DNA from 3 places in the Mesorhizobium sp. WSM2240 genome. Region 3 is predicted to be linked to each of the others. Evidence: predicted binding sites of a transcription regulator. Region 3 holds the regulator's gene; each other region holds the start of a gene.
The links. The regulator HrcA, encoded in region 3, represses chaperone genes, less so after heat shock. The targets are predictions, from matches to a motif close to GTTAGCACTCNCNNNNNGNGAGTGCTAAC.

Region 1 (6,537 bases), 1.9 Mb from region 3:
CCAGAAGATCTCGGTGCCCGGCGCCTCGCCCTGAAGCTCTATCAGCGCCAGCGCCACATTGATCGCGGAATGTCCGCCACCGATCACCAGCACGCGTTTTCCGGCATAGTCGCTCCTGCGCGCGCCGATCACGTCCGGGATGCCGTAGGCGATCCGTTCGCCTGCCTCGCGCTCCCCCGGAACCGGAAGACCGTCGACGCCGATCGGATTGGGCCGCGACCAGGTTCCTGACGCGTCGATCACAGCGCGGGCAAGCATGCGGTGCTCCCCATCTGCATCCCGATAGCGGATGACGAATGGCGACTCCTGCCTGCCTTCATCGGAGACCTTGTCGTGTCCCCGGCGCGTGATCGCCGTCACCGCCGCGCCAAGCCTCAGATTGGGCGCGATCTGCGGAAGCGCCGCCAGCGGTGTGAGATAGTCCCGTACGATCTCCGATCCCGTCGGCAGCGCCTCGTCGTCCGGGGCTTCCCAGCCCGATTGCTCGAGCAGCGACCGCGCCGCCGCATCGCTATTATAGCGCCACGGCGAAAACACCCGGACATGCCCCCATTGGAGCAGCGCCGAGCCGACCGTCTCGCCACGCTCGAAGACAATCGGTGTCAAGCCGCGCAATACCAGATGAGCAGCCGCCGCCAGACCTACGGGACCGGCGCCGACAATCGCAACAGGAAGTTCTCCGTTCAAAGTCATGTTCACACCTTCCATCCTTCTAGTAACTTCGAATTATCAAGTCAAAAAAATGCCGGCCTTATGCAACCGCTTCTTTCGCCACCGGCGGGCAGGTTCCATCGGCACAGCATTCGTCGGCCAGGTAGCCGATCAGTGCCTGCATGCCTGGATAATGGGCGCGGCAGATCAGCGTCGTCGCCTGCCGCTCTTGCGTCACCAGTCCGGTGTCGACCAGGCGCTTCAAATGATGCGAGAGCGTCGAAGCGGCTATATCCAGCTTTTCCTGGATACGCCCGACTGGCAGCCCCTCCTCCCCGGCGCGAACCAAGGTGCGGTAGAGTTGGAGCCGGGTCGGATTTCCCAGCGCTTCGAGTTGATTGGCTGCTTTTTCGAGTTTCATGGAAATACCATATTGCTGGCCTTGTGGGTTGTCAATAGAATTTCGATGAAAATCGAAATAGATGGCGATACGGCAGGCTGTCAGCCGCGCCGGCCCCTGGATCCGCTCACCACCTCGCCGTCTTCTTTCGTGAAAGAGCCGATCTCCGGATTGGGCAGGACCTCGAGGACCCGTTCGGAGGGCCGCGCCAGAACCGAGCCCAGCGGCGTCACGACGATCGGGCGATTGATCAGGATCGGGTGCGCCAGCATGAAATCTATCAGTTCGTCGTCGCTCAATTTCGGATCGCCCAGCCCAAGCTCCGAATAGGGCGTGCCCTTCTCGCGAAGCAGTTCGCGCGGGGTCATTCCCATCGCCTTGAGAAGCTCGACAAGTCTTTCGCGCGACGGCGGATTCTTGAGATATTCGATCACCTCCGGCTCCTCGCCGGACTGCCTGATCATGGCCAGCGTGTTGCGGGACGTGCCGCAGGCCGGATTGTGATAGATAGTGACGGTCATTCGGCAGGCCCTTCAATCGGCGTTGCGCGGCGCACAGCGGGGCCGCTCTCGTACCAGCCCTTGCTGCGGTTGACGATCCACACCACGGACAGCATGACCGGCACCTCGATCAGCACGCCGACCACAGTGGCGAGAGCCGCCCCCGAATTCAACCCGAACAATACGATCGCCGCGGCTACTGCGAGCTCGAAGAAGTTGGATGCGCCGATGAGGGCCGACGGCCCGGCGACGCAATGCCGTTCACCCGAAATGCGGTTCAGGAGGTAGGCAAGCCCCGAATTGAAATAGACCTGGATCAGGATAGGCACGGCAAGCAGCGCGATCACCATCGGCTGGGCGATGATCTGCTCGCCCTGGAACCCGAACAAGAGCACGAGCGTCGCCAGCAGCGATACCAGGGACAGCGGCTGCATGGCAGCGAGCAGGCTGTTCAGCGCGCCCTCGCCCCCGCTCGCGAGTACGCGGCGGCGGACTACCTGTGCTACGATTACCGGAATGAGGATGTAGAGGACGACCGATAGCACGAGCGTATCCCAAGGCACGGTGATCGCCGACAGCCCGAGGAGCAGTCCAACGATCGGCGCGAAGGCGACGATCATGATCGCGTCGTTGAGCGCAACCTGCGACAGCGTGAAATTCGGCTCTCCCCTGGTCAGGTTCGACCACACGAACACCATCGCCGTACAGGGCGCCGCCGCCAGGATGATCAGGCCGGCAATATAGGAATCGATCTGGTCGCCGGGCAGCCAGGGCCGGAACAGCCAGCCTATGAAGAGCCAGCCGAGCAGCGCCATCGAGAACGGCTTCACCGCCCAGTTGACGAATAGCGTTACGCCGATGCCGCGCCAATATGTGCCGACCCGGGCAAGCGAGCCGAAATCGACGCGCAGCAGCATCGGGACGATCATCAGCCAGATGAGCACCGCCACCGGTATGTTGACCTTGGCCACTTCAGCCGCGGCGATTACGCGGAACGCCCCCGGCAGGATGTGGCCGAGCGCTATGCCGGCAACTATGCAAAGCGCGACCCAGAGCGTCAGGTATTTTTCGAAGAAGCCGATGCCGGCCGGCGTACGCTCGGCGGTGTCGAAAGTGCGGTCTGTCATTTCGTATTCCTCGGGTCAGCCGGCCTCGGGCAGATTGCGCCCGATCTCGTCCAGCCGCTTCTGCAGCGAGAGCCGGTCCAGCCTGGCCATCGGCAGGTTGGTGAAGATCGAGATCCGGTTGTTGAGCATGCGGTATGCGTCGGCGAAGGCGAGGTGCTTTTCCGCCTCGGTGCCGTCGACCGCCGCGGGGTCCGGCACGCCCCAATGCGCTGTCATCGGCTGCCCCGGCCACACCGGGCAGGCCTCGTTCGCCGCATTGTCGCAGACGGTGAAGACGAAGTTCATCTCCGGCGCGCCCCGGGCGGCAAACTCTTCCCAGCTTTTCGAGCGGGCAAAGGAAGCATCATGGTTGAGGCTCGTGAGAAGTTGGAGGGCGTAGGGATGCACCTCGCCTTTCGGCTGCGAACCGGCCGAGAACGCCCGGAAACGGCCCTGCCCCACGCGGTTCAGGATCGCCTCGGCGAGAATGGACCTGGCCGAATTCCCGGTGCAGAGAAACAATACGTTGAAAAGCTGGTCGCTCATCGGCGAAAATCTCCCTAGCAATTGCAGGTGACGGCCTGGATCACTGGCTGGCAGAGCTCCGGCGAACCATTGCAGCAATCTTCCATCAGGTAGGCCAAAAGATCGCGGAAGCCGGTCATGTCGGCGACGTAGCGTACGGTGCGACCGTCGCGTTCGGCGCGCACCAGGCCGGCGTGATCGAGCACTTTCAAATGCGCCGACATGGTGTTCTGCACCGCACCGAGGGAGGTTGCGACCTCGCCGGCCGGCATACCTTCGGTGCCAGCGCGCACCAGCAACCGGAATACTTCGAGCCTCGTATCCTGGCCCAGCGCGGAGAGGCTGGCGAGCGCTGCCTTTTTATCCATGTATCCACAAATCCAGATTAATTAGATTAAGGAGGACGTAACAGATGGATGACGATAGCGCAACTGCGGTGTTGGCCTGCGTGCCTTCAATCTGGCCCCGGACTGCCACGGGTTCACGGCGAGTTAGCACTCGTCGGTCGCGAGTGCCAAAATTTTTGCCGGAGCCTCTTGAAAGCTGAAATTTCCAAACTAGCTCGATAATCGCGCGGCGCCTCAACAAGGGTCGCGGCTCCCCGCGCCGCCCGATATTGCCGGCCCGGTGCGCAGGGACCTCAAATCTGTTTGTCCATGAGGAGAGCAACATGACGTTCCGTCCATTGCATGACCGTATTCTGGTTCGCCGCGTCGAGGTCGACGAGAAAACGGCCGGAGGCATCATCATCCCCGACACCGCCAAGGAGAAGCCGCAGGAGGGCGAAGTCATCGCCACCGGACCCGGCGCGCGCAACGAAGCCGGCCAGCTTCAGCCGCTCGACGTCAAGGTCGGAGACCGTATCCTGTTCGGCAAATGGTCCGGCACCGAGATCAAGCTGAACGGCGAGGATCTGCTCATCATGAAGGAAAGCGACGTGATGGGCGTGATCGAGAACACCGCCGAACTGAAGAACGCCGCCTGACGGGTTCTGACGGCGAACCACCAGTCAATGAAAGCTGCCTATTCGAAGGAGTGATCCAATGGCTGCCAAGGAAGTGAAGTTCCACACCGACGCTCGCGAGAAGATGCTGCGCGGCGTCGACATCCTCGCCAATGCGGTGAAGGTGACGCTCGGCCCCAAGGGCCGCAACGTCATTCTCGACAAATCGTTCGGCGCCCCGCGCATCACCAAGGACGGCGTCACCGTCGCCAAGGAAATCGAGCTCGAGGACAAGTTCGAGAACATGGGCGCGCAGATGGTGCGCGAAGTCGCCTCCAAGACCAGCGACATCGCCGGCGACGGCACCACGACAGCGACCGTGCTCGCCCAGGCCATCGTCAAGGAAGGCGCCAAAGCGGTGGCGTCGGGCATGAACCCGATGGACCTGAAGCGCGGCATCGACAAGGCCGTGGAAGCGGTCGTTGCCGAGCTGAAGGCCAACGCCCGCAAAGTCACCAACAATGACGAGATCGCGCAGGTCGGCACCATCTCGGCCAATGGCGACGCCGAGATCGGCCGCTTCCTCGCCGAGGCCATGCAGAAGGTCGGCAATGAAGGCGTCATCACCGTCGAGGAAGCCAAGACCGCCGAGACCGAACTCGAAGTCGTCGAAGGCATGCAGTTCGACCGCGGCTATCTCTCGCCCTATTTCATCACCAACCAGGACAAGATGCGGGTCGAGCTGGATGAACCTTATGTGCTGATCCATGAGAAGAAGCTCTCCAACCTGCAGGCCATGCTGCCTGTGCTGGAAGCCGTGGTCCAGTCGGCCAAGCCGCTGCTGATCATCGCCGAGGACGTCGAGGGCGAGGCTCTCGCCACGCTGGTGGTCAACAAGCTGCGCGGCGGGCTCAAGGTCGCGGCGGTCAAGGCGCCGGGTTTCGGCGACCGCCGCAAGGCCATGCTGGAAGATATCGCGATCCTGACCGGCGGCACCGCGATCAGCGAAGATCTCGGCATCAAGCTCGAGAATGTGACGTTGGAGATGCTCGGCAGGGCCAAGAAGGTTGTGATCGAGAAGGAGAACACCACAATCGTCGACGGCGCCGGCCGCAAGGACGAGATCCAGGGCCGCGTCACGCAGATCAAGGCGCAGATCGAGGAGACCACCTCTGACTACGACCGCGAGAAGCTGCAGGAGCGGTTGGCCAAGCTTGCAGGCGGCGTGGCCGTCATCCGCGTCGGCGGCTCGACCGAGGTCGAGGTCAAGGAGCGCAAGGACAGAGTCGACGACGCGTTGCATGCGACGCGCGCGGCGGTCGAGGAAGGCATCCTGCCCGGCGGCGGCGTGGCGCTGCTCAGGGCCGCCAAGGCGCTCGAGACGGTGCAGGTCGACAATCCCGACCAGAAGACCGGCGTCGAAATCGTACGCAAGGCGATCGAGTGGCCGGTGCGCCAGATCGCCGAGAATGCTGGCGCCGAGGGCTCGATCATCGTCGGCAGGCTGCGCGAAAACGCCGACTTCGGCTATGGTTGGAACGCCCAGACCAACGAGTTCGGCGATCTCTACGGCCAGGGCGTGATCGACCCGGCCAAGGTCGTGCGCACCGCGCTCCAGGACGCCGCGTCGGTCGCCGGCCTGCTGGTGACCACCGAGGCCATGGTTGCCGAGAAGCCGAAGAAGGAAACGCCCGCTCCGGCCATGCCGGGCGGCCCGGGTATGGACTTCTAGTACGGCGCAGGTCCACGCCCGCAGCGGGCGTGGACCTGCATTGAGGTTATAAGAATGCGGAGCTGGTCTGCAGCAATGTTCCCCCAGCGGCTGGGATCAGCGCCAGTTCGCCTTGACGGCTGCATTTGAAACTCGATGCGATCGGCGTTAAGCAATCTCGATGGAACGCCATGCGAGCCCGACACAGAGTTCCGCCGGCGCGGCGGCTACTGTCGCATTCATAGATCTTGCCGGATTCAGCGCCATTGCGGACGTCTACGGAGACGCAGCCGCGATAGACGTGCTCGACATTTTCGAGAAAATGGTCCGCGAAGCCCTGGACGGATATGAACCGCCGATCAAATGGATCGGCGATGAGGCGATGCTCTCGTTTCCCGAGCCGGAAATCGCGATCCAGGTTCTCGGGACACTGTTGCAGGCATGCCGAAAAGAGCCGCGCCTGCCGCTAACGCGTGCAGGGCTGAACCATGGGCAGGTCATCCGCAGGGGAAGTGATATATTCGGATCGACCGTCAACATAGCAGCGCGCATCGCCGCGCTTGCAGCCCCCGGTCAATTGCTTGCTACTCAACCAATTGCCGAGACGGCTGCCGCCAAAGGAATCGTGGTGCGTGATCTCGGAAAAATGGCGCTTAGATCGGTAGCCGATGAAGTCCCTCTTTACGAGATCGAGCTTGCCC
Region 2 (6,537 bases), 1.9 Mb from region 3:
CGATCTATCCGACAACAGCGGCTATGATCTTGCCCGACTTAGATCGACCTACGCGGCCTATGGCTATACCGGCAAGGGATACAACGGCACCGGCATCACGCGCATGTTCATGGACACGTCTGGCAATGTCGGCAAATCGACCTATACGAGCACAAACTATCAGGCGGCGATGGACGAGCAGTTGCAGATGGTCTGCGCCAACGCAAAGGCTCCCGACCAAGGCAACATCATCGTGGTGACCGTCTCGCTCGATTTGAGCACCAGCGTGGCGAGCGAGAAGAAGGCTATCGAGGCGTTGACCAAGTGCGCCTCCGACTCCCGTTTCAAGAAAAACGCGGATGGAACGCCGAAGAAGCTGTTTTACAATGCCACCGGCAGCAATCTCGCGGAAAAGTTCAAGGAGATCGCCGACGAACTTTCGAACCTGCGCATCGTCGGATAGCGCAATTTCAAGCCGCGGACGACGACGCCCCGCCCTTCCGGTGGGGCGTTTTGCTTTTCGTCGACGGCTTTGACAATCCTGGCGTGGCGCAATCCTTTTCCGCGCCAGGAACTTGAGGATCGAGCGCAGCTGGACCATGGTCCGCGCGGTTGGGCTATCCGCCCGCCGCAATCCCGGTTCCGGATTTTTCCATGCCCGAGCTTACGAATCTCGCAGCCTTCGCCCTGATTGCGCTGGGCATGGTGCTGACGCCCGGGCCCAACATGATCTACCTGATCTCGCGCTCGCTGTCGCAGGGGCCGATAGCCGGGCTGGTTTCTCTGGGCGGCGTAGCGGTGGGCTTCGTCTTCTACATCCTCTGCGCCGCCTTCGGCATCACCGCATTGGTGCTCGCCGTGCCCTATGCCTATGACGCGCTGCGCTTCGGCGGCGCGCTCTATCTCCTGTGGCTTGCCTGGCAGGCGGTGCGGCCGGGCGGCCGTTCGCCGTTCCAGGTGCGGCAACTGCCGAAGGATAGCGCCAGAAAACTGTTCATGATGGGGCTCATGACCAACCTCCTGAACCCCAAGGTGGCGGTCATGTATCTGTCGCTGCTGCCGCAGTTCATCAGCCCCGAGCAGGGTAGCGTTCTTGCGCAACTGCTGGTGCTCGGCGGGGTGCAGATCACTATCAGCGTCACCGTCAATTCGATCATCGCGGTCATGGCGGGTTCAATCGCCGCTTTCCTGGCCGGACGGCCGCTCTGGCTGGTCGTTCAGCGCTGGCTGATGGGTACGGTGCTCGCCGGCCTGGCGCTCAGGATGGCGACCGAGGCGCAGCGCTGAGGGGTTTGCAGCAAATCGCCAAAGTTGGCGGTTTGGCGGTGCCGTTCTCGCCCCTCTACCATGCTTCGCATGGTCCCCTCTCCGTGTACTCCTGACCCGCCACACGAGCTTCCGTTGTGGATGGAATTCACTCCCGTTCCGGCCAAAACGAAGAAATATTGCTTCCGGATCAATGGGATGTAAGATTCTTCAGGAATCTTCACCCTCCTGTTTGTTCACACATCCGGCCGCTCCCTCATACTAACTCCCGGCAGCTTGCTGGTGGGGACGGGTGTACACGACCGGCATCCAGGCAAGTGTGGCGCCGGAGACGATGCCCGCTGGGTCGCGCGGGTCTCTCCGGCCCCGGGTCGCGCCTGAGCGCCCGCGCTCCGTCCCTTAAATACCGGGACAGAGCGATGGGCCGGACTGCGATCAGGGGAGAAAACGCCGGCGGCGCATGGCAGCGCGTCAACTAAACTATTGATTAGGCGTCGCTGCCATGCGCCGCTCCCCACACCCCGGCTTCGAGATGAAGCGCGGGAACGCTTCCGCTTGGCCTCAAACAAGGAAAGACCGACACATGACCAGAAAGAGCAGACAAGACATCGAGTTCAGTCCCGAATGCGGTGCGGCCTATGAGCGCCTCATCGTCCTTGCGCACCGGCTCTCGGCGCTGCTCACCGGCGACGCTCTGTCGCCTGACGGCCTCACCGACACGCCGCGATCCCAGGCGCTGGCGATGAGCATGATTTTTTTCCTGCTGCGCGCCGGTCCTGACGATCTTCACGCGATGTTCTTCGCCGAAGGGTCGTTCAATCAGCTGCGGTTCAAGCCCTTGCCTGCCGACTTCACCTGCCCGCCGGTGCTGGCGGACGTGCTGTGAGACAGCGGAACAAGCGGCTGGCAGCCAAACTGCGCCTGTCGGCCCGCCCGCAACACAGGAAACGCTTTCACCTTTGGAGGGGCCGCAAAACCGCCCCTCCGCTGCCGCAGCCACGCGAAAACTTTGCTTCTCGCCGCTGCTCTCCCATCTTGACTCGCATTTGCCGAGAGCCTATTTCACCGCCACGTTAGCACTCGCCTCCAATGAGTGCTAACCCCCGCTCCGGCAACGGAGCACCGTTCAACATCCGCACCAGGGACATCCAAAAATGGCAAAGTCGAATTTCCGGCCGCTGCATGACCGCGTGGTCGTTCGCCGCGTCGAGTCCGAAGCGAAGACCGCCGGCGGGATCATCATTCCCGACACCGCAAAGGAAAAGCCGCAGGAAGGCGAGATCATCGCCGTCGGCTCCGGCGCGCGCGACGAAGCGGGCAAGCTTGTTCCGCTCGATGTCAAGGCGGGCGACCGCATCCTGTTCGGCAAGTGGTCCGGCACCGAAGTGAAGCTCAATGGCGAAGACCTTCTGATCATGAAGGAATCCGACATCATGGGCATCATCGGCTGAATCGCCGAAACCAGTTCGCCTCTTCAACAGACCTTTAAGGGCACTGAGCCCAGGAGCTAAAAAATGGCTGCTAAAGACGTAAAATTCTCCCGCGACGCCCGCGAGCGCATGCTGCGCGGCGTCAACATCCTCGCCGATGCGGTGAAGGTGACGCTCGGCCCCAAGGGCCGCAACGTCGTCATCGACAAGTCGTTCGGCGCCCCGCGCATCACCAAGGACGGCGTCACCGTCGCCAAGGAAATCGAGCTTGAGGACAAGTTCGAGAACATGGGCGCCCAGATGGTCCGCGAAGTCGCTTCGAAGACCAACGACATCGCCGGCGACGGCACCACGACCGCCACGGTTCTCGCCCAGTCGATCGTGCAGGAAGGCCACAAGGCCGTTGCCGCCGGCATGAACCCGATGGACCTGAAGCGCGGCATCGATCTGGCCGTGACCGAGGTAGTGGCGTTCCTCAACAAGAACACCAAGAAGATCAAGACTTCCGAGGAAGTCGCACAGGTCGGCACGATCTCCGCTAACGGCGAGACCGACATCGGCGAAATGATCGCCAAGGCGATGCAGAAGGTCGGCAACGAAGGCGTCATCACCGTCGAGGAAGCCAAGACCGCCGAGACCGAGCTCGAGGTCGTTGAAGGCATGCAGTTCGACCGCGGCTACCTCAGCCCCTACTTCGTCACCAACCCTGACAAGATGGTTGCTGACCTGGAAGACGCCTACATCCTGCTCCACGAGAAGAAGCTGTCCAACCTCCAGGCGATGCTGCCGATCCTTGAGGCTGTCGTCCAGACCTCCAAGCCGCTCCTCATCATCTCCGAGGACGTCGAGGGCGAGGCTCTGGCCACGCTGGTGGTCAACAAGCTGCGTGGCGGCCTGAAGATCGCTGCCGTCAAGGCTCCGGGCTTCGGCGATCGCCGCAAGGCCATGCTGGAAGACATCGCCATCCTGACAGGCGGCCAGGTCATCTCCGAAGACCTCGGCATCAAGCTTGAGAATGTCGGCCTCAACATGCTCGGCCGCGCCAAGAAGGTGTCGATCTCCAAGGAGAACACCACCATCGTCGACGGCGCCGGCAAGAAGGCCGAGATCCAGGGCCGCGTCGCCCAGATCAAGCAGCAGATCGAGGAGACCACCTCGGACTACGACCGTGAAAAGCTGCAGGAGCGTCTCGCCAAGCTGGCCGGCGGCGTTGCCGTCATCCGCGTCGGCGGTGCGACCGAAGTCGAGGTCAAGGAGAAGAAGGACCGCGTCGACGACGCGCTGAACGCGACGCGTGCGGCCGTTGAAGAAGGCATTGTCGCTGGCGGCGGTGTAGCGCTTCTGCGCGCTTCACTGGCCATCAAGGCGACCGGTGTGAACTCGGACCAGCAAGCCGGCGTCAACATCGTGCGGCGCGCACTGCAGGCGCCGGCTCGTCAGATCGCCGCTAACGCCGGGGCCGAAGCCTCGATCGTTGCCGGCAAGATCCTCGACAACAAGAGCGTGACCTACGGCTTCAATGCCCAGACCGGCGAGTATGGCGACATGATCGCCATGGGTATCGTCGATCCGATGAAGGTCGTTCGCACGGCTCTCCAGGATGCGGCCTCGGTCGCCGGCCTGCTGGTCACCACCGAAGCCATGATCGCCGAGGCTCCGAAGAAGGAGTCCGCTGGCGGCATGCCGGGCGGCATGCCCGGCGGCGGCATGGGCGGCATGGGCGGCATGGATTTCTAAGGTCCACGCATCTCGAAAATCTCGGAAGGGCGGCAGCGATGCCGCCCTTTTTCTTTGCGGCGAACCCGGTTGGAAAAAGTTCGGCGCTTGCGAAATTTTTTTGGAACCAACGACCGGGGTCGGCGTTAGCGCGATGTCAGAGGAGTTTCGGAAGAGAAATCCGAAGAAACGAATTTGACAAAAAGGCGCCCCCCGCACCTAAAAGCTGTGAGGGGCGCTTTTTCATATGAGCAAACACGACCGATGGCGCACGGCGAATCCCGAACCATCCGGCGAAATTGCCTTTGCCTTGAGCCTCTAGGATTCGCTTTTCAAAAATTTGCACGGCGTCACGATATTTCCGCCAAGCCGGCAGCCGTCTCTGGAATATCGTACTTTGCCCACAGGTGGCCAGCGTGCTCTACAGTGCGGAAGGGCAAGCCCAATTCACAAGCCATATGGCGCACTTTCAATGACTGAATTCATTCTGTTCGCCATAGTCGGCTTTCTTGCCCAAGCGGTCGACGGCGCGCTCGGCATGGCCTACGGCGCGATCTCCTCCACCGTGCTGCTCTCCTTCGGCGTTCCGCCGGCGCAGGCCTCCGCTGCCGTGCATGCGGCGGAAGTGTTCACCACGGCCGCTTCCGGGACGGCGCACCACTACCACCGCAACATCGACTGGAAACTGTTCTGGCGGCTTGCGCCATTCGGCATCCTCGGCGGCTGCCTCGGCGCGTTCGTGCTGACCTCATTCGACGGCGACATGGTGAAGCCCTACGTCACAACCTATCTCGCCGTGATCGGGCTCTGGCTGTTCCTGCGGTCGTTTCGCAAGATTCCGAGCAATCCGGTCCCGGGAAGACTGATAGCTCCGCTGGGCACCGTCGGCGGCTTCCTCGACGCGGCGGGCGGCGGTGGATGGGGACCGATGGTCGTGACCGGCCTGCTCGGCGCCGGCGCGCCGCCCCGTTACGTGATAGGCACCGTCAATGCCGCCGAGTTCCTGATCACGCTCGCCGTGTCCATCACCTTTATCCTCGCGCTCGTAACCGGGCACTGGCAGGAAGCGGGAGCGTTGTCGACGCATGCAAGTTCGGTGCTGGGGTTGATCGTGGGCGGCATAGTCGCCGCGCCGCTCGCCGGATGGATGGTGAAGGCGATTGCCGAACGGACGCTTCTGCGGCTTGTCGGCTTTCTCATCATGCTGCTGGCGTTGTTCCAGACGGTCCAGCAGCTGGGTTTCGTCTGACGGAGGTTGCCTCGGTTTCAGCGCCTCGCGGCCAAGGCGTCGGCGCACACCCTCAGCATGGCCGCATCCTGGTCGGTCTTGGCCATAGACATCGCCCCTGAGTAAGCCGCGACGGTCAGCGCTGCGAAGCGGTCGGGGTCGACGCCTACTTCGGTCCCGGCTTCCTGGTCTAGGCGCATCCTGTCGGCAATGGCCGTCCGCCACGCCTCGAAAATGCCGGCAAGCACCATACGGAAGTCATCGTCGGCGAGCGACAGTTCATGCGCCAGGTTGTTCAGCGGGCAGCCGCGCACGAAACCCTGGCGCTCCAGTTCCTCGGCCACCGCCGCGAAGACCTGGGCAACGCCCTCGCGCGCCGACGGAGCCTCTTCGACCCGCCTCAGCCAGGTCTCCTCGACCGCGGCCGCCACCCGCTCGGCGATCACCGCCATGCCGAGCGCCTTCTTGGTCGCGAAATGATGATGCAGTGCACCTCCCGTCACGCCGGCCGCCTGCATCAGGTCGCCCAGGCTCGTCGCGTGATAGCCCCGCTCCTGGAAGGCCAGTTCGGCCACGTCCAGGATTCTCTGGCGCATGCCTTCGGGATCGTTTGTCCGCTTGCGCGCAGATCCTCGCGTTTCGGCCATAGTGTCTCCTTCACCGCGAAATTAGCACATTGACAAAACCGGACAACCGGTCTGTTATAAACAGGATGATTAACCTGTTTTGGAGAAAGCGTTTGCACCAGCACGCACAGGACGAAGCCGCATCCGCCGCCGTCTCACAGGCCACCTTTTCGCCGGTTGTCGAACTTCGCCAGTATACGCTTCATCCCGGCAGGCGCGATGCGCTGATCGATGTCTTCGACAACCATCTCGTCGAAACGCAGGAAGAGACAGGCATGAAGGTCATCGGCCA
Region 3 (6,537 bases):
GATGACGGCGAACACCGCGACCAGAACGACGCTGAGCTTGTCGATCGGTGCAACCTGGGCGGCGCTGCCGAGTTTCAGCGCGCGAAAATAGCACAGCCAAGATGCGCCGGTGGCCAGACCCGACAGCGTCAGGAATCCCCAGGTCTTCATCGAGATATCGCCGAGCGGCTGAAACTGCCGGGTCGCGACAATCATCACTCCTAGCACAGCGAGGATGATTGCGGTTCGGATCAGCGTGGCGAAATCGGAGTTGATATTTTCCACCCCGACCTTGGCGAAAATCGCCGTCAGCGCGGCGAATGCGGCGGAGAGCAGCGCCCATAGCTGCCATGAGGCCAAGGCGGAATTCATTTGAGGACTCCCGGAAAGCTTCCTTTCAACCGAGATACCTTGGAACACGTGCTTCGAGAAGGCGGACCAGGGCCGGATCCATGAATTCGTAGTTGTCCGGAATGTCGAGGCAAACAATTCGCGCCTTCTTCAGGCTTGTCTTGAATCTCTTCTGCAGCTTGGCCCGGTGCACCTTCTCCATCACGAAGATGATGTCAGCCCACGATACAAGATCGGCTGTCAGCGGAGTGTCGGCGTCGTGATTGGTGCCGGCCGAAGCCACTTCGATATCCCTTCGGTTGGAAAATATCTACTCGGCGGTAGGGCTCCGCAGGCAGTTCCGGCTGCAGACGAACAGGATGTTCTTCATGCGCTGCCCACGCCCCTCACCGCGCCAGGTCGGCCACCACCGCATCGAGCACGATCATGCCCGATTGGGTCGCGCGCAGTCGTGAATTGCCGACCGGCGCCACCAGCCCTTCGCCCTGCAGGATCGACATGCGCGCCGAAGACAGCGAGCGGCCGGAAAGCTGCTCGTAGCGGGCGAGGTCGATGCCTTCGGCCAACCTCAGACCCATGAGCAGGAACTCGTCGGCCTCTTCCGAACGCGTCAGCAGTTCGCCGCCCGTGACGCCATGGCCCTTGGCCTCGACCAGGTTCGCCCAGGTCTCCGGCATTTTTTCAGTCATCGTCACCACGCGCCTGCCGCTCTCGATGAAGCGGCCATGCGCGCCGGGGCCGACGCCGACATATTCGCCGTAGCGCCAGTAGGTGAGGTTGTGCCGGCTTTCCGCGCCCGGTTTTGCGTGATTTGAAATCTCGTAGGCCGGCAGACCGTGCGCCGCCGTCACCTCCTGCGTCACCGCATAGAGTTCGGCGGCGTGGTCGCCGTCCGGGATCGCGAATTTTCCCGCCGCATAGAGCGTGTGGAAGCGCGTGCCTTCCTCGATCGTCAGCTGGTAGAGCGACAGATGGTCGGCGGCGTGGCCGATCGCCTGCTCGAGTTCGGAGCCCCAGGCTTCCGGCGTCTGGCCAGGCCTCGCATAAATCAGATCGAAGGACAGCCGCGGAAAGATTTCCCGCGCGAGTCTGATCGCGTGCAGCGCTTCCGGGACATTGTGCAGTCGCCCGAGAAACCTGAGATCGGCATCGTTCAGCGCCTGCACGCCGAGCGAAACCCGGTTGACGCCGGCTGCACGATAGCCGCGGAAGCGCTCGGCCTCGACCGACGATGGATTCGCTTCGAGCGTGATCTCGATGCCGTCCGGCACGGTCCAGTGCTTCGCTACCGATTCCAGCACGGCGGCCACCGTCTCGGGCTTCATCAGCGACGGCGTTCCGCCGCCGAGGAATATGCTGGTCACCTCGCGCGGCCCGGTGCGGGCGCGCATCGTCTTCAGTTCTATGTCGAAGGCGCGTGCGAAGCGCTCCTGGTCCACCGGCTGGTGGCGGACATGGCTGTTGAAGTCGCAGTAGGGGCATTTGGCCGCGCAGAACGGCCAATGGACATAGACGCCGAAACCCGGATCGCGGCCCGTCAACGCGCTCTCCGTCACGCCGCGCCGAGCATGCGCTGAGCGAATTTCTGGAAGGCGCGGGCGCGGTGCGACAGCGCCTCGGCCTGGCCCGGCTTCCAGCCGTGCTTCTGTTCGGCGTCCATCTCGCCGAAGGTCTTGTCGTAGCCGTTCGGCTGGAATACCGGATCGTAGCCGAAACCCTTGTCGCCGCGCGGCGGCCACACCAGCGTGCCTTCCGCCTCGCCGCGGAAATACTCGGCATGGCCGTCCGGCCAGGCGAGGCAGATCACGGCGACGAACTTGCCGGTGCGGCGTGCGGGATCGGACGCGCCCACTTCATGCAGTGCGATTTCGGTGCGTTGCATGGCGATTGCGAAGTCGCGCCCCCCTTCGGGGGTTTCGGCCCAGTTGGCGGTGTAGATTCCGGGCTGCCCGTCCAGCGCGTCGACGCAGAGCCCGGAATCGTCGGAGAGCGCCGGCAGGCCGGTCGCCTTGGCTGCCGCGAAAGCTTTGATGTAGGCATTCTCCTCGAAAGTCGTGCCGGTTTCGTCCGGCTCGGGCAGTCCAAGTTCCGCAGCCGACTTGGCCTCGAAGCCGAACGGCGCCATCAGTTGGGCGAATTCGCGCAGCTTTCCGTCGTTATGGCTCGCGACGACGATTTTTTTGTCTTCCAGCGGCCGCATCACATTCCCCAGATTCTCGGCTCGGCGAATTCCAGCGAATTGCCGGATGGATCGCGGAAATAGATTGAGCGGCCGCCATTCGGCCACTCGAAATCGGCTTCGATATCGATATTCCGCGCCCCGAGATGCGCTTTCCACCGCGCGATCTCCTCCGCAGTCGCGGCAAAGCAGAGATGCCCCTGGCCAACCGTGCCGTGCGGCGGCACCGGTAGTTTCGCATCCGGCGGCGGCGCCTGCCGCGTCGCCTCGGCGTTGAACAGCAGAAGCACGCCCGTCCCGCAGCGGAAGAAGACGTGGCGGCCCTCCACCTTGGCAATCACCTCCAGCCCCAGCACCTCGCCGTAAAACGCCTCCGCCGCATCGAGGTCGGCGACGTAAAGCGCGGATTCGAGGACTGCGGAGGGGGTCATGATTGCCTCTATGCCACCGCCATCTGCTGCAGGCTGACCAGCCGCGAAATGCCCTTCTTGGCCAGAGCCATCAGCGCCGCGAATTCTTCCTCGGTGAAGGGCACGCCCTCGGCCGTGCCCTGGATTTCGACGATGCCGCCCTTGCCGGTCATGACGAAATTGGCGTCGGTGCCGGCCGACGAATCCTCGAGATAATCGAGATCGAGCACCGGCTGGCCGTCATAGATGCCGCAGGAGATCGCGGCGACATGGTCCTTCAGCACTTTCGACACGCTTGTCATCTGGCGCGCCTCCATCCAGCGCAGGCAGTCGTGCAGCGCCACCCAGCCGCCGGTGATCGCCGCCGTTCGCGTGCCGCCATCTGCCTGGATCACATCGCAGTCGACGGTGATCTGCATTTCGCCGAGCGCCTCCAGATCGACGACGGCGCGCAAGGATCGCCCGATCAGACGCTGGATTTCCAGCGTGCGCCCGCCCTGCTTGCCGGCCGAGGCCTCACGGCGCATGCGCTCGCCGGTCGAGCGCGGCAGCATGCCGTATTCCGCCGTCACCCAGCCCTTGCCGGAATTGCGCATCCAGCCCGGCACGCGCTCCTCCAGGCTCGCCGTGCACAATACGTGCGTGTCGCCGAATTTCACCAGGCACGAGCCTTCGGCGTGCTTGGAAACGTTGCGCTCGAAGGAAATTGCGCGCATTTCGTCATATTGGCGTTTTGAGGGGCGCATCAGGCACTTTCTTCTCGAATTCGAAAACGGAGGCCGGCTTTGAGCGGTCTCTTTGCCGGCGGCTTGTAACCCCTGTGAGTCGCCTGCGCAAAGGAAAACCGGCCGGCCGCGGCGCAAGGTTGTGTTCGCGCCGGCCACGTCTATATTTTGGGCTGAGGTGTGGAGACCCGATGACCAAACCGGTTCTGGATCAGAATCTGCAATCGCTTGACACGCGTTCCCGCGAAATCTTCCGGCGCATCGTCGATTCCTATCTTCTCGACGGCGAGCCGGTTGGTTCGCGCAACCTGTCGCGCATGCTGCCTTCGTCGCTGTCGCCGGCCACCGTGCGCAATGTGATGAGCGATCTCGAACATCTCGGACTCGTCTATGCGCCGCATATTTCGGCCGGCCGCCTGCCTACCCAGAAGGGGCTGCGCTTCTTCGTCGACGCCTTCATGGAGCTCGGCGACCTGTCGGACGAAGAGCGCCGCTCCATCGAGGCGCAGCTCAAGGCTTCCGGCAGCGGCGCCACGCTGGAGCACATGCTGACCGAAGCCAGCCAGATGCTGTCCGGCATGTCGCGCGGCGCCGGCCTCGTGCTCGCCGCCAAGAACGAAGTGCCGCTGAAGCATATCGAGTTCATCCAGCTCGAGCCCGAGCGCGCCTTGGCAATCATGGTCACGCAGAACGGCGACGTCGAAAACCGCGTGGTCGAGTTGCCGGCCGGCGTCACCAACTCGCAGCTTCACGAAGCTTCGAACTTCCTCAACGCTCATATACGCGGCCGCACGCTTGCAGAGGCTCGGGCGGAGATTGCGCGTCTCAAGGAGGAGACAAGGGCCGCCCTGGACACGCTATCGCAGGACCTGGTGGAAAAGGGTCTTGCCATCTGGGCCGGTTCCGAAAGCGGGCTGCCTTCGCGACTGATCGTGCGCGGCCGCGCCAATCTTCTGGAAAACGTCACCGCCCAGGCCGACCTCGAACTGCTCCGGCATCTTTTCGAGGATCTCGAGACCAAGGAGGGCATGGTTCAGCTCCTCGACCTCGCGGAGGCAGGCTCCGGCGTGCGCATCTTCATCGGTTCCGAGAATAAGCTGTTTTCGCTGTCCGGCTCCTCGCTGGTGGTCGCGCCCTACCGCGACAAGGACGCCCGCGTCGTCGGCGCGCTCGGCGTCATCGGCCCGACCAGGCTGAACTACGCCCGCATCGTGCCGATGGTCGACTACACCGCCCAGCTCATCTCGCGCATGCTGCGTTGAGCCGCTCTGGCGGCCCCGGTGGCGGCCTTCACGCATTCGGTGTAAGCTTGGAGCTTGAGCAAAGGGGGTCCGCCATGGCGCTCGAACAGATCAAGGCCCAGATCAGTCTGCTTTTGGAAGGGATGGTCAACCAGCCCGCCGACGATCATGAAGTGCGTGAGCAATTGCGCGAAAAGCTCAACGAATTGCGCGCCATGGGCATGCCGCTGCCGGACGACCTCGTGGCGCTGGAAAAAAGTCTCGACGAGGGCCTATACGCCGGCGGCAACTAAGCGTGCCATCACCGTCATCATGAGAGCCGCGCACGGTTGCGCCAAGCCATGGAAGCTGCTGCCGTATTCCCGCAGCGGCGCGCCTGTGCGATAGGGGCGCGACACCAATGAGACTCAACCCATGACCCTTGCCGGCTTTCTCGCTTATAGCCTTGCGCTCGCCATTGCCGCCGCCATTCCCGGGCCGGGTGTCACCGCGCTCGTCGCCCGCGCGCTCGGCTCCGGCTTCCGTTCGGCGCTGGCAATGTCGTTCGGGCTGGTCGTCGGCGATTTGACCTATCTTACCGCCGTCGTGCTCGGCCTGGCGCTGGTGGCCCAGACCTTCGGCACCGTGTTCCTGGTCATCAAGTGGCTCGGCGTCGCCTATCTCGCCTGGCTGGCCTGGAGCTTCTGGAAGAGCGGCATCACGCCGGAAAACGTCGAGGCGCGGAAGGGCAAAGGCGGGCTCGCGGCCAGCTTTCTCGCCGGGCTCGCCGTCACGCTCGGCAACCCCAAGACTATGATCTTCTATCTGGCGCTGACGCCGACGCTGGTCGACCTGCGCACCATCACTTTCGCCGATTACGCGATCCTGGCTGCGTTGACCGTGGTGGTGCTGCTCGTCGTGCTGGTGCCCTATCTGGCGCTTGCCGCCAAGGCGCGCTGGTTCCTGAAGACGCCGCGCGCGCTGAAGGCGCTGAACCGCACGGCGGCTGCCTTCATGGCGGGCGCGGCGCTCGCCATCGCGTCTCGCCAGTAGGCTCGTCGCGCCAAACGATTCTGCGAGCAGCCCGTTTTCAGAAACCGTTTTCCGCGCGAAAGACCATTTCAGCATGCCGCCCACTCGGTTTTTCCGGGACGCAGGACTATCCTGCGCGGTGAAAATCCAGCGGGAGCGAAATCGATGAACAAGCCGGCCACCTCGACGCGCGTACCGGGTCGCGGGCGCATCTTCAATTCCATCACCGAAACGATCGGCGATACGCCGCTGATCAGGCTGGACAAGTTCGCGAGCGAAAAGGGAATCGTCGCCAATCTTCTCGCCAAGCTCGAATTCTTCAATCCGATCGCCAGCGTCAAGGACCGCATCGGCGTGGCGATGATCGAGGCGCTGGAAGCCGCCGGCACCATCTCCCCCGGCAAGAACACGCTGATCGAGCCGACATCGGGCAATACCGGCATAGCGCTTGCCTTCGCCGCCGCGGCCAAGGGCTACAAGCTGATCCTGACCATGCCGGAAACCATGTCGATCGAGCGCCGCAAGATGCTGGCGCTCCTTGGCGCGGAACTGGTGCTGACTGAAGGGGCGAAGGGCATGAAGGGCGCCATCGCCAAAGCCGAGGAACTGGTGCAGACCATTCCCGGCGCGGTCATTCCGCA

Region 1: the regulator HrcA is predicted to act here: its motif matches at 3,673-3,701, upstream of ABVK50_RS08660 (co-chaperone GroES).
Region 2: the regulator HrcA is predicted to act here: its motif matches at 2,318-2,346, upstream of groES (co-chaperone GroES).

What each region holds. Positions count from the first base shown of each region.
Region 1 covers NZ_CP159253.1:1,800,173-1,806,709, reverse strand. Annotated here, with positions in the region: gene ABVK50_RS08690 (NAD(P)-binding domain-containing protein) at 1-693, opposite strand, end outside; gene ABVK50_RS08685 (metalloregulator ArsR/SmtB family transcription factor) at 752-1,072, opposite strand; gene arsC (arsenate reductase (glutaredoxin)) at 1,153-1,572, opposite strand; gene arsB (ACR3 family arsenite efflux transporter) at 1,569-2,633, opposite strand; gene ABVK50_RS08670 (arsenate reductase ArsC) at 2,694-3,203, opposite strand; gene ABVK50_RS08665 (helix-turn-helix transcriptional regulator) at 3,218-3,550, opposite strand; gene ABVK50_RS08660 (co-chaperone GroES) at 3,853-4,167, shown strand; gene groL (chaperonin GroEL) at 4,226-5,857, shown strand; gene ABVK50_RS08650 (adenylate/guanylate cyclase domain-containing protein) at 6,018-6,537, shown strand, end outside.
Region 2 covers NZ_CP159253.1:1,832,946-1,839,482, reverse strand. Annotated here, with positions in the region: gene ABVK50_RS08825 (pilus assembly protein TadG-related protein) at 1-442, shown strand, start outside; gene ABVK50_RS08820 (LysE family translocator) at 634-1,266, shown strand; gene ABVK50_RS08815 (hypothetical protein) at 1,829-2,131, shown strand; gene groES (co-chaperone GroES) at 2,400-2,696, shown strand; gene groL (chaperonin GroEL) at 2,760-4,412, shown strand; gene ABVK50_RS08800 (sulfite exporter TauE/SafE family protein) at 4,864-5,640, shown strand; gene ABVK50_RS08795 (TetR family transcriptional regulator) at 5,658-6,266, opposite strand; gene ABVK50_RS08790 (NIPSNAP family protein) at 6,359-6,537, shown strand, end outside.
Region 3 covers NZ_CP159253.1:5,594,006-5,600,542, forward strand. Annotated here, with positions in the region: gene ABVK50_RS27845 (EamA family transporter) at 1-351, opposite strand, end outside; gene ABVK50_RS27850 (protein tyrosine phosphatase) at 377-640, opposite strand; gene hemW (radical SAM family heme chaperone HemW) at 717-1,871, opposite strand; gene rdgB (RdgB/HAM1 family non-canonical purine NTP pyrophosphatase) at 1,883-2,530, opposite strand; gene ABVK50_RS27865 (VOC family protein) at 2,530-2,940, opposite strand; gene rph (ribonuclease PH) at 2,949-3,665, opposite strand; gene hrcA (heat-inducible transcriptional repressor HrcA) at 3,836-4,906, shown strand; gene ABVK50_RS27880 (hypothetical protein) at 4,981-5,178, shown strand; gene ABVK50_RS27885 (LysE family translocator) at 5,300-5,917, shown strand; gene cysK (cysteine synthase A) at 6,062-6,537, shown strand, end outside.